4 regions of the Chryseobacterium sp. MMS23-Vi53 genome follow, and region 2 is predicted to be linked to each of the others. Evidence: riboswitches for the same ligand, from Rfam matches in the RefSeq annotation. Region 2 holds a riboswitch; each other region holds the start of a gene.
What was found. A riboswitch is a leader RNA that binds a small molecule or an ion and turns the genes downstream of it on or off. The one in region 2 is predicted to bind cobalamin.
Positions count from the first base shown of each region.

Region 1 (4,200 bases), 180 kb from region 2:
CGATGCAGTTGCAGGAATTGTCTATGTTAATCTTAATGAAATCCCCAAAAACAACTACAAAAAAGTAAAATTTGGATTAGGAATCAGTCAAAATGCTTATTTACTGGGACAGGACGGACAAGCCGAATTCTGGAACAAAGCCAAACAAAAAGGAATGTCATGGTCTTGGGCAGCAGGCTATGTTTTCGTAAAACTGGAAGGAAAATACGGAAACAATTCTCCCGACACAGAATTCATGAATCACACCGGAAATATGGGCAATGTAACCGCAAATGGAACTCCCGACCTTTACCGGGAAATTACGTTGAACCTTCCGACAACAGCAAGAGTAACAAGCCAGATTACGCCATCTATTCATATCTTGGCAGATTTTAATCAGTATTTAAGTGGAGATACTCCGCTGGTTTTAAATTCTACCAATGATATGATGATGGGTTCAAGCCAACATCTAGTGAACGTGACGAATAACTTAACGAAAATGTTTAAAGTAGACCATGTTCACAATGATTAAGATATTTAAAACAGGTTTAATTATTTTCACTTTTCTAAGTTTTATATCATGTTCCGATGAGGTAATCGAACCATTGGAAAAGGATGAGGTTTACAATCTTACCTTTCCATCGTACTTTCCGGAAATAACTTTTGATACATCTGGAAATCCTGTTACCAAAAATGGAGTAGAGTTGGGAAGAAAATTATTCTACGAAGGAAAGCTTTCACGAAATAATACAATTTCTTGTGGTTTCTGCCATATTCAGGAAAATGCGTTTACCCATCACGGTCATACGGTAAGTCATGGCGTTGATGACAGAATCGGAATCAGAAATGCACCGCCGATTCAGAATATGGCTTTTTTAAAGCGATATATGTGGGACGGAGTCATTCATAATTTGAACGAACAGCCGATCATTCCAATGACGAATGAAGATGAAATGGATAGCTCAATGCCGGAAGTGATTGCGAAATTAAGCTCAGATCCGAAGTATAAAAAATTATTCAAATCAGCTTATGGAGATGAAAATATTACGGGTGAAAGAATATTGAAAGCATTATCTCAATTTATGGCAACGATGGTATCCGCAGATTCAAAATATGACAAAGTAAAACAAGGGAAAGAAAATTTTTCATCAGATGAATCTCAAGGATTGAGTTTGTTTCAACAAAAATGTGCTTCGTGTCACAGCGGAGAATTGTTTACCGATGAGAGTTTCAGAAATACGGGAATGTATTACAATACGCAATTCAAAGATGCCGGAAGATATCGCGTAACTCTTGATCAAAACGATTGGATGAAATTCCGTGTCCCGAGTTTACGAAATGTAGAATACACGGCTCCTTACATGCATGACGGAAGATTTTACACATTGGATGTGGTTCTTAATTTCTATTCAGATAATGTAGAAGACAATCCGAATCTTGATCCGCAATTGAAACAAAACGGACATATTGGAATCGCAATGAATACTCAGGAAAAGCAATTCATCATCGCTTTTTTGAAAACATTGTCGGATAAAAATTTTATCTCTAATCCAAAATTTGCAGAATAATTTTACTGAGACATGAAAAAGATATTTTTAATCATAAGTTTGATTTTGTTGAATTTAAATCAGGCTAAAACAATCAAGGACAGTCTTTATATTCCAACCGATTTTCACGCGAGGTTTTTTGATGATTGCGATGCGTGTGGCTGTGCAGCAGGAAATGGTTCGTCCGGTTTTGAATCTTTATTGAATCCTCAATTTATCGGAATTAAATATTTTGCTCAACACTATAAAGCAAAGGAAAATTTATTTGTAAAAGATTTAACTCAGGATCAATATTTTAATACCATTCAGCTTTGGGGGAAAATTCCTTTGACGAAAAAACTAAGTGTTTACGCAAGTTTACCGTTTCATTTTCATGAAAAGAAAACCCTGCAGGGAGATATTAAAATCAATGGAATAGGAGATATTAATTTAATGGGAATTTATCAGCTAGTAAATTCAAAAGAGAATATTCATCAGTTAAATGGTGGAATTGGTGTAAAAGTTCCACTCGGAAAATTTGATGAAAAAGGAATTTCCGGTGTCAATCCAAGTTTTCAATTAGGAACAGGAAGCTGGGATTATCAAATGGTGTTGAATTATAAATTTCAGAAAAATAAAGTTGCTGTTTTATTAAATACAGATTACACCATCAAAACAGAAAACAAAAAATATTACCGTTTCGGAAATCAATGGAATTATGCAGCCACAGGATTTTACAAGATTCTATCAAACGATAGAATAATTTTCTCCGGAAAGGCAGGTCTTCAAGGTGAAGTTTATGACAAAAACAAACAGTTTGATGAAGTTTTGCCCAATACCGCCGGAAGTGCTTTGTACGGAAAGCTGGGATTTGAAGCATCTTACAAGAAATTCAGTTTGGGAAGTGAAGTGATGCTTCCTGCGTATTCCAATTTAGCGGGAGGAGATATTGAAGCGAAATCTCGTTTTAGTATTTTCCTAAATTTTGGAATTTAGAAAGATTAAGCTTTTGTTTCCTACAGATTACACAGATTCTCACAGATTTTTTTATTGTTGATTTAAAAAGCGGAAAATATACCGCATCATCTGTGGAAATTTGTGTAATCTGAGGGAAATTATAAAATTTATTTTTAAATATTTTTCATTGAAAATCATAGAATTAAATTCAATTTTGATTCTATGATTTATTTTCTATCTTTGCCGCAATCTGGTGAGCTGTAAAAAGCGCTTAAAAGGGAATCCGGTGAAAATCCGGAACAGACCCGCTGCTGTAAGCTCCACAAAACAAGTTTTTGAAGATTATATTCACTGTTTTTTAATGGGAAGGATTTCAAAAATGGAGTAAGTCAGAAGACCTGCCAGAAGATTTAACGTTTGACGCTTTCGTGGAATAAAGCTTAGGACATCACTGATTTTGTGCAGTTTACAACTGTGCTTAGTCGTTGTATTCTTATATCCATTAGCGTCATCATTATTCGAAATGAGCTAATGGTGACAACATTTTTTACATCTCAACTTCAGAAGGTTGTTTGCGCAGTTTTTGTGTTAACAGCTGCCTTTTTATATTCACAATCGAGAAAAGATACCATTAAGGAACAAACAATTGTCACCGTTAATGTCAAGAAGAAAAATTTTAAAGAAATCCTTCCTGCGCAGGTTTTGTCGGGGGAAGATCTGGAAAAACTGAATAGTCAGTCGGTTGCAGATGCGATGAGGTATTTTTCTGGTGTTCAGATTAAAGATTACGGTGGAATTGGCGGTTTAAAAACAATCAATATCCGAAGTATGGGAAGCCAGCATGTCGGTGTTTTTTATGATGGAATTCAATTAGGAAATGCTCAGAATGGAGTTGTGGATTTAGGAAGATATTCCTTGGATGATTTAGAGGAAATCTCTTTGTATAACGGACAAAAAAGTGAAATTTTTCAACCTGCAAAAGATTTTGGATCTTCTGGGTCGATTTATTTAAAATCTAAAACTCCTGTTTTTAAAGGAAATAAAAAAACAAATGTTGTTGTAAGATTTAAAAATAGTTCGATTGATTTATTTAATCCATCTTTTCGCTTAGAACAGAAAATATCGGAAAATATTTCAGCGAGTTTTAGTTCAGAATTTTTACAAAGTGATGGTGTTTACAAATACCGTTATAAGAAAAAATATCCGGATGGAGAAATTGCGTATGACACGATTGCTAAAAGATTTGATTCAGATATTCACGCCAAACGCTTTGAAACAAGCCTAAACGGAACCATCAAAAATGGAAGCTGGAACATCGGAGGTTACGGTTATTTATCAAATCGTGGAATTCCTGCAGCAATTGTAAACAATAGATTCGATGGAAGAGGACAAAGACAGGTTGATGAAAATTATTTCGTACAGGGAAGTTTTAAGAAAAAAATATTCCCAAAATTAGAAACTCAGATTAAAGCCAAGTTTGCTTACGATTATACCCATTATATTGATACAGTTTCGTCCATAAAAATACAAAATCAATATATACAAAAGGAACTGTATGTGTCTTCGTCCAACTTATATTCACTTACTGCTGATTGGGATATTAGTGCAAGCGTAGATTTTCAATATAACAATCTCTATGCAGACTTGGTTAATTTTTCTTATCCTACCCGTTATACAACTTTAGCTGCTTTCGCTACAACGTATGAATGGAAAAGACTGAAATTTTTAGGAAGTGTTT
Region 1 covers NZ_CP180265.1:3,023,692-3,027,891, forward strand. The annotation lists gene ACKX2A_RS13445 (MbnP family protein) at 1-511, shown strand, start outside; gene ACKX2A_RS13450 (cytochrome-c peroxidase) at 504-1,547, shown strand; gene ACKX2A_RS13455 (transporter) at 1,560-2,501, shown strand; cobalamin riboswitch at 2,697-2,883, shown strand; gene ACKX2A_RS13460 (TonB-dependent receptor plug domain-containing protein) at 2,994-4,200, shown strand, end outside.
Region 1: another riboswitch for cobalamin. It lies ahead of ACKX2A_RS13460 (TonB-dependent receptor plug domain-containing protein); the one in region 2 lies ahead of ACKX2A_RS12700 (T9SS type A sorting domain-containing protein).

Region 2 (4,200 bases):
CAGGTTTTGGCGAATATCATAAATATAGTCATTTTGACAATTCTAAAATAACCGTTATGTGTAAAGATATACACGAATATATTAAGTGGGTAAAAGAATCAAAGAATCACGAGTGTCTTTTAGAAAATGCTAAAACATATAATTCCGAGCCATCGAAAGTTTTTCACGCATTATATAAATCAATTGATAACAAGACAAGTTTTAATAAACTTATAAAATTTACGTATCTTACTTTAAACGGTAATCTTGGTATATTTCCTATTAAAGTTGGGCATTCATATTTAAATGATTTTATTTTATCAAAAAGAGGAGCACAATATCTATTTGAAAATAAAAATCGGAAAAAAATCTCTTTGGATAAATTAAATGAACTTTTAATATTATTAAGCGATTACTTAGATTTGAATGAAGGATTACAAATCTTGCAAAAAATCTTAGCGACATGGGGCGAAGAGAAATTTAGAAAAGAACGACAAAGTTTTAAAAAATATCATTAGGCAGTATTTAATGCATTGCATATTTTTGATAAATTACTCACTTTTTCTGGCAAAATATTGTTAAATAGAAATTTACGCATATTAAAAAAAATTTATTAATTTTCTAAAATAAGTACCATTCGTCGTATTTCTATTATACGTGAAAACTATAAATTTCCTATATTCGCGGCAGAAAAATAGCTCTTTATAATATTTATCAAACAATTTAGGTTTTACGTAAGTGAATTAATAGGGAATCGTGTGAAAATCACGAGCTGTCGCGCAACTGTAAGTAACATTTAAAGTTTTTTTCATTAATGTCCACTGTATACTATGTATATGGGAAGGGGGATAAAAACTGTTACAAGCCAGGATACCTGCCTTTTTGTTGTGGCAATGCTTTCGCGGTCTGAAGCTGTGGTCAACTGGATAACCTGAAAAACAAAATAAATAAGAATATTTTTTTCTTCTTCGATGTTCTCTGCCCTTCCCTGTGCATTCCCAGATAAATACTTAAGATATTTTAACTCATGAAAACTTTAAAGTTAATATATGAAAAAAGGAATTTTATTTCTTTTTCCTCTTATAAACTTTTTGCATGCACAGGATTATTCTTATAAAGATATTGTGTGGCAGAAAAGTATCGGAGGAAAAAAATCTGAGTATCTGTATAATGCGATACCAACACCTGATTATGGCTTTTTATTGCTAGGAAGCTCCGCGTCAGAATATCAAGATGAAAAATTAAAATCGAATACGGATCTTGATTACTTTCTATGGAAAATTTCGGAAAATGGAACTGAGGAATGGAACAAAAAATTTGGAGGTGACAAAAACGATTTTTTAACAACTGCAGCTCTTACAAAAGATGGTGGATACATTCTAGCAGGTTTTTCTCATTCGTCTTTATCTGGAGATAAAACAATTAAAAATTATGGTCTTGCAGATTATTGGATTTTAAAATTAAATGCTACTGGTCAAATTATGTGGCAGAAAACTTTTGGAGGAGAAGGAAATGATGAAGCAGTCTCGATAATGCAAACATTAGATGGCGGTTATCTAGTAGCAGGAAATTCAGATTCAAAAAAATCAGGTAATAAAGCAACTTTAGGTTTAGGAGGAAAAGATTACTGGATTATTAAACTTGATGCCTCAGGAGATATTGTTTGGGAAAAAACACTTGGAGGCTCAAAAACAGACGAGTTAAAATCTGTGATTGAAACTGATAAAGGATATATGATCTTTGGGAATACAAATTCTCCTAAAGAAGGAACAAAATCTAAGAATTTCGATACTGAAGTAATAATTCTTAATAAGTCAGGGATAGTAGAAAAATCTGTACGTTTTGGAGATGATGCATTTGATCTTCTGAGCTCTATATATGTGGATAAAAGTGATAAAACTATTCATCTATTAATTAATAGTGAGAGCAAAACAAAAAAAGAACTTGTAATTAATCAACTAAGTCAAGATGCAGATTTACTTAGTACTACAATAAAAAAGGTTAGTAAGGATCAATCTTATAATAGCTTAATTCTCACAAGGAATAAGGAATATCTATTGGCTGGAAGCACAATCAATTTAAAAAAAGACGATAAATTAAACACAATATCTGTTTCAAATTATCAAACAGAAATTATTGATAAAGATTCCAATACTAAATGGAAAAAAGAAATTACAACAAATCCCGGATTCAATTATTTACAAAAAGCAATTGAAACCAGAGATGGGTCCATTGTTTTAATTGGTAATTCTAACACTGAAAATTCAGGAGAAAAAGCAACAAAAGTTTTTGGACAACAGGATTTCTGGATAGTGAAATTAGGAAAAGATATAAAGAGTGAGCCAAGAGTCTCAATAGAAGCTTATCCTAATCCTACATCCGATTTTGTAAATATTGTTATTAACCAAGATTTTAAAAAAGCTTCTGGAAAAGTATTTAATATGGCTGGTCAACTAATAAAGGAATTTTATATTACTCAACGCACTACACCAGTTGATTTGAAAAACTATACTACAGGTATTTATCTTATCACTTTACAAGTTGACGACCTTCAGTATTCTATTAAAATATTTAAAAAATAATTATGAAACTTAGACTTTATATAGTAATTTTTAATCTTTTCTTTTTTTTCAACGGCTATTCTCAATTTAGTTCATACGTAAACATGCCGTGGAATAATACTGATATTAACAATACAAATACATCAGGCTTTATTAATCCAAAAGGAAGCTCATTAATTAATTACCCATTTGGAAATCTATCATTAAATATACCTTTGTATGATATTGATGAAAATCTCCCTCTTTCCTTATCTTACAGTGCATCATCTGTTAAACCAAACGAACATCCGTCAGAAGTAGGATTAGGATGGAATCTTATTGCCGGTGGATCAATTGTAAGGGAACAGAAACTTTTTGCAGATGAAGCTAGTTTTGAGCTAAGTGGCACAATCTATAAAATGGGATACTTTTTTCGAAGATCTACTATGTATAATGGAATGGGATCTTGGGGAACTGAATATGCCGCTTATACTTTAGGTGTTAATGAGAACTGGGAATCTCCGGATGTATTTCATTTTAATTTTCTTAATTACAGTGGAAGCTTTATGATGGATGAGACGGGAGCATTTCAAATAAAATCTGATACTGATTTTAAGGTTGAATATGTTGTCGAGAAATTTAGTGATTTTCCTTCTATGTTCCAATCAACACTCGGACAATACACAACTATAACAAAATTTAGATTGATTGCTCCAGATGGAACGATTTTTACTTTTGGTGGAGATGAAAATGCTATTGATTATACAGCTAGAGGTCCAGTACCTTTTACCAATATGCTGCCTTTATCATCTTCAAAATGGAATTTGACACAAATAAAACGCTCAAACGGAAGTACTATTAGTTTTAGCTATCAAAGGCTAGATCCACAAGTTAAAATTAATGTTGTATTTGAATATCTTAGCAAATATTATCGAAATAAAATTCCATGGTTTGATAATGTGACTGTACTTTATCCAACATTCATTTCTGGAATTAAAAAGGATAACATTTCCATTGCTTCTTTTTTCTATAAGAACTCGAATGAGAAAAAATATGCAGAAACTGTTATACCAAACTATCCAAGTGGTTATGGAAATATAACTTCAGATATGATTAGTATGAGGAACTATCAATGGAGTCAATGGTTTTTGATTAATTCTTATGATGATATTAAATGGAATCAATTAGACAAGATTACTATTAATCCACTGAAAATCGATTATGTTTTCAATTACACGAACAATCCAAACGAAAGATTAAAATTGCTTGGGATCACAAAGAAATATAATTCGGCATTACAGAATGTCCTTGCAAAAGATGAAAATTATGTTTTATCATATAATAACAATCTATTTCCGGATTATTTTTCTGGACATGGAGATCATTTAGGTTATAACAACGGTCAAAATTATAATTTTGTTTTTACAAATGATTTTTTATTACCAAATAAGCCTCTTGAGACATCAGCAAATGAATATGCTAGCTCAAGAAATCCAGATTTAACGGGTAACTTCTTATATGCGGAACTACTTACAGCTATTCAATATCCAACGGGAGAAATAACTAGATATGAGTATGAACCACATTCTGTATCGCATACAATTGCCATTGGGGCTGGAATACATCCAAATTCTCCTATTGTACCTTTTAATCCGGGAGGGTTTAGGATTAAGTCTATTTC
Region 2 covers NZ_CP180265.1:2,844,203-2,848,402, forward strand. The annotation lists gene ACKX2A_RS12695 (hypothetical protein) at 1-497, shown strand, start outside; cobalamin riboswitch at 688-876, shown strand; gene ACKX2A_RS12700 (T9SS type A sorting domain-containing protein) at 1,029-2,561, shown strand; gene ACKX2A_RS12705 (hypothetical protein) at 2,564-4,200, shown strand, end outside.

Region 3 (4,200 bases), 1.5 Mb from region 2:
CGTAGTATTAGAGAAAAGTTTTGGGTCATTGCGAACCGTAGGTGAAGCAATCTTTAGAAATTGAAACATAAAATTTATAGAGATTGCTTCGTCATTTCACTCCTCGCAATGACGACAAAGTGCTGTTCTAGCCCCGATGTTCTATGTTAATATGCAAATTCTTCAAGTTAAAATTTTAAAGTTTTTCTGATAATCTGCTTGATAAGCTATTTTATTTTTGACCACACCGAAACAGATTCTTAAGAGTTTATTACAAACGGCAATCAATGCCAATTTCTTAGGTTTGCCTTTGGCCAATAATCTTAAATAAAGTTCTTTGCAGTGAACGTTGTGTTTTATTGCGGTCCACGAGCAAACATACAGTAGACTTCTGATATGAGTTTTAGAGGTTCTGCACTTTCCCGGAGAATAACATTTTTTTCCAGACTGATAAATTCTGGGAGCCAATCCAAAATATTTAACCAATGACTTTGCAGATTCAAAATTCTTAAAACCGGAAGTTGCTGCCATTAATTGTAATGAAGTCTTTTCGCCAATTCCCGATACACTTTGTATTAAATCCTTCACTTCCTTAAACTCTTCATCCTGAAGTTTTGGAAGGCGTTGCTCAACTTCATTGATTTCTTTTTCCAACTGTTTCAACCTCCTTTCATAATGCTTTTCTGTATCTGGATTTAGGTAAGGATTAAAACGAAGCGATTTTAGTTTTACAGCATATCGGCGTTTTTCTTCTTCCAAATCATTCAACAGTTTAATCTCTTGGTCAAGATGTTCAATCTCAATACTTTTGGGCATGTAATTCTCAGGACGGAACATCTCACCATAAAGCCTGATCAACTTGGCGTCTTCGGCATCAGTTTTTGTAATAATATTTTTCATCCTTGCAAAATGCTTGACAGACATACAGTTTATAAGGTTGGATTTAAAATCTTTACCCAAAGAAAAATGAAGAATTCTACTACTGTAATTACCGGTAGCTTCAATAACAAAACAATAATCATCTGAGGATATTTTCTTTAAAAATGATAATATCGAGCGCTGATTGTTTTCGATATTACTAATTTGATCCTGACCATTGTGATCATTAAAACTCAACGTTAAAAAACTTAGACCCTACATCTACTCCAATCACTTTTTTTGATAATTTTGCCATCATAAATCTTTTTTATAAAGAGGTTTTCTTCTGATCCATCATGGTAAAAGTTATTACCAACAATGTTCTATCCGGATTTGGAAGAAAACAGCAGCAGGGGAATAAAATCAGGGGCGATATCTATCTATCAATTGAACGTCTGTCTTTATCCTGCTGCTTTTTCTTAAAGTTAATTTTTTTAACTAATTTATAAATCGGTTTTTCTTAATGCAAACTTACCATTGGAACGACATCCTTTTTGGTTGTGGCTGGAGCGAAGCGGAAGTCGTAACCAAAAAGATACAGTGGAAAGCGGGATTAAGCTCCAAATAAAAAATAGCCTTGCAATGAATCAAATAGCTCCTTAAAAAAATATCAACCCAAAAGCTTTAAATCAAAAGCTGTATTTTTGCACAGAATTTGTTTACAGAATTTAAAAAATACACATATGATACATTCTCGATTTTTATTACCCTTTGTTCTTTTGGGAACGACTGTTTTCGCTCAACAACAATTTGAATTAAAAGACGCATCCAAAAATTATGATGTTAAAATTAATGTTGAAAATTGCAGTAAGGAAGAATGCCAGGGAAAGGCTTCGATAGAATTGTTTGATAAAAAGACTTCGAAAAAATTTCAGACGCTGACCTCAGAAAATTTAAACTTTTATCTAAATGAAGATCAGAAACCGACAGCGAATATCATTCGATTATACGATGAACAAAGTCCGTTGATTTTTGACGATTTTAATTTTGACGGAACGGAAGATATCGCCATCAGAAACGGAAACGAAAGTGGTTACGGTGGACCTTCTTACGATGTTTATGTTTTTAATATTACTAAAAAGCAATTCGTTTTAAGCGAAGAATTAACAGGATTGGCTCACGAAAATCTAGGAATGTTTAATACCGATTCTGCTCGAAAAAGATTAATTACGTATTCTAAATCAGGATGTTGTTGGCATATTACGACGGAATATTCTGTGCTGCCGCAACGTGGTTTATTTAAAGTTTATGAATTGGAAGAAGATGCAACCGGCGGTGAAAAAGTGAAGGTGACAAAACGTGAATTTATAGATGATAAATGGATTACGAACACGAAAGAATATCCGGTCAACGAATATTATAAAGAAAATTAACAATGAAAATACAAAAGGAGATTGATTTTATTCTGGCAGTTGATGCCCTGAAAAATGTACAGCGAAGAAATTATAATGCCGATGATTCAAGAAGGGAAAATACGGCTGAACATTCGTGGCAGATCATTATTTTGGCCCAGATTCTTTTTCCATACGCAAAAAACAGAGCGGATATTGATTTATTAAGAGTCATCAGAATGCTGTCTATTCATGATTTGGTGGAAATTGAAGCGGGTGATACTTTTTTATTTGATGAAGCTGCAATGGTCGGAAAGTTTGAAAGGGAGAAAGCTTCTGCTCAAAAGATTTTCGGAATTTTGGATGAACCATTGAGAACAGAGTTTTTCAATATGTGGCTGGAATTTGAAGAGGAACAAACTCCTGATGCAATTTTTGCCTGTGCGATCGACAGAATTATGCCTTTTATTCTGAATTCTCATACTTCAGGAAAAAGCTGGACGGAAGCCGGAGTTACAGAAAAACAAATCCGAAATATGCTTGAAAATGCAATTGTGAGAGCTTCGGATGAAATGGGAGAGGCGTTTCAGCATTTATTGATTAGAAATTTGGAGACTGAGAAGGTTTTGAAATAGTTTTTCATATTAACTTGAAATCTATGGGAGATAAAAATAAATAAAATAAAAAGTTTCGGCGGGCTAAGCCCGCCGAAACTGCTTTAAAAAAACATTGTAAAAATAAGGGTTCCGGCGGCGAAGCCGCCGGAACCTTTTCATTTATAGTATTTGGATTGGTTTCTTGAATTCGTCAATTGCTACAAACGTAAAATCTCCGACAATCGCTCTTTCTCTTTCATAAGAATACATTTGTTCCGTAAAAATCTCAACATTTACTTTCATACTCGTTTTTCCGACGTGTACTACTTTTCCGATCAGTTCTACGATGGTTCCTGCGGGGATAGATCTTTTAAAATCGATTTTATCGCTGCTTACCGTTACCACACGTTTTCTTGCAAAGCGAGTTGCTGCAATAAATGCCACTTCATCCATGAGTTGCATCGCCGTTCCTCCGAAAAGAGTATCGTAATGATTGGTTGTATTGGGGAAAACTGCTTTAAAGATTCTGGTTTCCGATGCTTCAATTCTTTCTTCTGTAGTCATATTTCATTATTAATTAAAGCGAAATGAAATAGATCGGAACAACAGAACAATGACAGGAATCCGAGAAATCCCTGAAACATCCATTAGATCAATAAACTTCAAATCGCGAAAGTTTTTTTGTTTAAAAAATAGGCAGGTCTCCTGACTCGTAACATCTTCATCTCCTTCCCATCCCGCTATTTAGGCAAGAGACAGTGGATCTGTGATAAAGACTTTAGTTACTTACAGTTGCGCGACAGTTCGTGATTTTCACACGATTCCCTTTTAATCTGCGGTTAAGCAGAACCAATTTCCTGAAAAGTTATTCACTTTTCGGTTACAAAAATAATGATTATTGACGAATTATCGTGGATTTTTATAAATGATCTGACTTTCAACTTTTCCTTGCTTGATTGTCCAAATCGTAGTGTATCGGTTTTCACCAGAACCATTAATCATATAAAGGAAAATATGATCGTTGTCGATCGCTGTAACACCAACATTGCTGAAATCCATTGTAGGCTGAAACATATTTTTGATTGCGTCTCTTACAAAAACAGAACCTCTTCCCGGTTGTTGAACTCTGATGGATTTAATTTCCGTTAAATCTTCAGGAAGGTCTTTTCCAATTCCCCAAGGCTTTACTTTATCAAGTTTAATGATATTTCCTTCAGCATCTTTTTCCTGTTTCTTAAGTTTTGCATACGAAGGATAAACATCGATGATTATTTTGGTTCTTTGATTTCCCGGAATTTTAGGATTGGTATCATCGGTAAAAATTAATGATCTTCCGTTTTTAGATTTTGAAGGCGTAAATTGTGGTAGTTTATCAA
Region 3 covers NZ_CP180265.1:1,348,722-1,352,921, reverse strand. The annotation lists gene ACKX2A_RS05980 (IS110 family transposase) at 163-1,095, opposite strand; gene ACKX2A_RS05975 (XAC2610-related protein) at 1,581-2,270, shown strand; gene ACKX2A_RS05970 (HD domain-containing protein) at 2,273-2,863, shown strand; gene ACKX2A_RS05965 (acyl-CoA thioesterase) at 3,005-3,388, opposite strand; cobalamin riboswitch at 3,502-3,693, opposite strand; gene ACKX2A_RS05960 (hypothetical protein) at 3,731-4,200, opposite strand, start outside.
Region 3: another riboswitch for cobalamin. It lies ahead of ACKX2A_RS05965 (acyl-CoA thioesterase); the one in region 2 lies ahead of ACKX2A_RS12700 (T9SS type A sorting domain-containing protein).

Region 4 (4,200 bases), 1.4 Mb from region 2:
ACTGCAATGTATGGATTTCTTAAAATTTCTCTTGCTATAAAAATTAAATCAGCATCACCTTTTTGTAAAATTTCTTCCGCGTGAGACACTTTTTTAATTAAACCAACTGCTCCTGTTTCAATTCCCGCTTCATTTCTTACCTGTGAAGCAAGTGGAACCTGATAACCATCAAATAAAGGAATTTTTACTCCATGAATATTTCCACCACTTGAAACATCTACCAAATCTACATTGTGCTCTTTTAATATTTTAGCTAAAGCAACACTATCTTCAATTTCCCAGCCGTTCTCGGCATATTCAGTTCCTGAAATTCTTACAAATAAAGCTACGTTTTCGTTTAATTCTTCATTTACAGCATCTACGATTTCCAGTAAAAACCTGATTCTGTTTTCAAAACTTCCACCATATTCATCTGTTCTTATATTGGAAAGCGGAGATAAAAACTGATGAACCAAATATCCATGTGCTCCATGAATTTCAATAACATCGAAACCTGCTTTCACAGCTCTTTTTGCTGCTTCTTTAAAATTTTGAATTTGTTCTTTAATTTCATCAGCCGTTAAAACATGAGGAATTCTTTCCGTCGGATGATAAGGAATCGGACTTGGAGCAACCGTTTCCCAACCTTCTTCAATCGGAATTTGAAGATTATTCCAAGTAGAACCTTTTCTTCCGGCGTGAGCCAGTTGAATTCCAATCTTACTATCGGAATTTTTATGTACAAATTCTACTATTTTTTGAAGTTTTTCTGCCTGTTCGTCATTCCAGATTCCCATACAATGGTTGGTGATTCTTCCGCGAGGTTCCACACCGGTTGCTTCAACGATCAGCAAACCTGTTCCGCCTTGAGAACGACTTCCGTAATGAACAAAATGAAAATCGTTAGCAAGACCGTTTTCGCTAGAATACATACACATTGGAGACATTACCCAACGGTTTTTCAACTCAATATTTCTAAATTTGATTGGAGTGTATAACATTTTTGTTGTGAATATTTTTAAGTTAAAATTTGAAGAATGAGATATAATTGCCCACCTCATTAAAAAGAAGTAAATTTATCCCCTTTTTTGATTCCACAATATATGAAAAAAGAAACTCAAATCAGTTACGAATATTTTAAGAATAGCGCTGAACTGAACGATATAGAAAGAGAATTATTCGAAAGAGCAAAACAGGCTCGCGAAAATGCATATGCTCCTTATTCCAACTTTTGGGTAGGTTGCGCGGTGCTACTTGAAAATGGTGAAATATATTCCGGAAACAATCAGGAAAATGCGGCTTATCCCTCCGGACTTTGTGCTGAAAGAACCGCTCTTTTCTGGATTGCTGCCAATTTCCCGAATGTAAAAATTAAAAAGATCTTCGTTGTGGGAGGTCCGAAAGAATTTCATGAGAAAAATCCGCCAATTCCGCCTTGTGGAGCTTGCAGACAAAGTTTAATGGAGTACGAAACTAAACAAAACGAAAACATTGATCTCTATTTTTCGAGTATGAACGAAGAAGTAGTAAAAGTTAACGCGATTAAGGATTTGCTTCCTTTTTATTTTGATGCTACGTTTTTGTAATATTTATTTTAAATACAAGTTATAATAATTTTTATTTGGAGCTTTTTCCTGCTTTCCGTTGCAATCTTTTTTTCAAAAAGGATTTTCACTGCAATCAGGGCTAGGAAAATGCGACCGCTGAAAATGCGAATGGTAAATGGTCAATTTTTAGTGAATTTTAAAAATTAACAATAAAATTGATTGACTTTTATGAAGTAAAATTTACCTCATCCATCTTTTTCTTGTTTTTGCATTTCCGACGAATAAGTTTATCTTTGCAAAAATTTTGGTTTCCAATCATTTGGAATGAAAAGGGAATTGGGCGAAAATCCCAAACTGTCCCCGCAACTGTAGATCGCAAGCAAAATTTCTACAAAAAACCACTGTGCAAACGGGAAGGTGTAGAAAAGCGAAAGTCAGGAGACCTGCCAAGATTATCAATTATAAAAAAAATAGCTTTCGGAGGAAAAGTGAAATAGAATGGATATAAAAAGATCTTTAATACTGCTTTTTTCGTCTTATAATTGTTTTCTTTTCGGACAGGAGAAAACAATTGATACGGTTTATGTTTTTGACAGCCAAATGAATAAAGTAAAACTTTTTCATAAAGTCAATACCATAACGCCAAAAGATATTGAGAAAAATTCCACCAATCTTTCCGAACTTTTGCGTTTTCAATCTCAGATTTACATTAAAGAAAATGGTCGTGGTGCTGTTTCTTCACCTTCTTTTAGAGGGACGAGTGCGGGACACACAGCTTTCGTCTGGAACGGAATCAACATCAATTCCAATTTTCTGGGACAGGGAGACATCAATAATATTCCGCTTTTTGGATATGATGAACTTGAGGTAAAAGCCGGTGGCGGAAGCGTACAATACGGAAGTTCAGCAATCGGTGGGAGTATTCACCTTAATAATAATCTTGATTTTAATAAAGGTTTAAAGGCTTCACTTTATTCGGAAGTGGGTTCTTTTGATACCTATAATAATTTTTTGAAAGCTTCTTTTAGCAATGAAAAATTCAGCTTTAAGGTTTCGGGGAATTATTTTATCAGTCAAAATCAATATGAAGTTCCGGAAAAGGAATACGTCAACTGGAACGGAAGATATTACAATACTTCAATCAACATTGGAGCTTCTTACAAAATTGCACCTCATCAGACGATTTCATGGCAAAACCAAATTTTCGATGGTTCGCAATACTACCCTGTTTTTACAGAAAACGGAAATAAAACCAAATATAAATCTCAAACTTTAAGAAGTTTATTGGCTTGGGATATTAATAAAAGTAACTTTTCCAATAGCTTAAAAGCTGCTTATACAGAAGATAATTTTCAATATTTTGGAGATATTAATAAACCTAAAGAAAGCGGTGCGGAAGGGAAAAATTATATTTTCAGAAATGATTTCAATTATTTCATCACTCCGAAAATCAATGTAAATGTTATTGGAGAATTTCAGGTAAATAAAGGATTGGGTTATCAATCCGGAATCGAAGACATCAGTCGAAACATGGGTTCTGTAGCTGGTTTGGTGAGATATTTCGCAACAAAAAACCTTCGTTTTGAAGCCGGTGCAAAGAAAGATTTTGTTGAAAGTCTTACTTCTCCGTTTTTATATTCTTTTTCAGGAAAATGGAATCCTTTAAAATGGTACAATGTCGGCGCAAGTTTTTCTCGAAACTTCAAAATTCCTTCTTTTAATGATCTTTATTGGCAACCGGGAGGAAATCTGAATCTTGTTCCGGAAACATCCAACAATATCGACATGGACCATGAATTTAGCTTTGGAAATTTTAAAGTGACTTTAAGTCCGTATTACATGGATGTTAAAAATTATATTAATTGGCTTCCAACTCAATATGGTTATTGGTCGGCTTTTAACACATATAAAGTTGAAATTTACGGGCTGGATTCTCAGATTACTTATCATAAAACTTTTGGGAAGCATAGTATTAAATTAAATGCAGGTTACACTTACTCAAAATCCATTAATAAAGAAACGGGCAATCAGATGGTTTACGTCCCGATTCATAAAGCCAACGGAAATATCAATTACAGCTACAAATTCCTGAATGTTTACGCTCAGGGACTTTTCAATGGATTAACCTACACCACAACTGACGAAAAAAGAGCGGATGCGATTGATCCTTATTTTGTTTTAAATACAGGAATTTCGGCAACACTTTTAAAGAAATACACTTTAGGATTTAAAATAAACAACATTACAAACACTGTCTACCAAACGGTTTCTTACTATCCTTTACCGAAAAGAAACTACAGTGTTTACGCAAACATTAATTTTTAAAATTAAAATATTATGAAACTAACTAGACTTTTAACGCTTGTTTTTGCATTTGCATTGCTTTTCAATATTGCTTGTACTGATGACAATAATGCAACTAATGATATGTACTACGGAGGCGGGGTTTTACTTTCTAATGAAGGGAATTTTGGTAAGCCAAATGCCGATGTAACTTTCGTAAGTTCAGATTTAAACACTAAGCAAGACAATATTTTTTCAGCTAATAATGGCTCTAACTTGGGAGATGTATTACAAACAATCGGTTTTAGCGGTGAAAATGCTTATCTTTTATTAAATAATTCAAACAAAATTCAAGTTGTAAATCGCTACAATTTCAAAAAAGTTGGAGAAA
Region 4 covers NZ_CP180265.1:1,462,654-1,466,853, forward strand. The annotation lists gene namA (NADPH dehydrogenase NamA) at 1-980, opposite strand, end outside; gene cdd (cytidine deaminase) at 1,083-1,565, shown strand; cobalamin riboswitch at 1,815-1,992, shown strand; gene ACKX2A_RS06475 (TonB-dependent receptor plug domain-containing protein) at 2,025-3,851, shown strand; gene ACKX2A_RS06480 (YncE family protein) at 3,864-4,200, shown strand, end outside.
Region 4: another riboswitch for cobalamin. It lies ahead of ACKX2A_RS06475 (TonB-dependent receptor plug domain-containing protein); the one in region 2 lies ahead of ACKX2A_RS12700 (T9SS type A sorting domain-containing protein).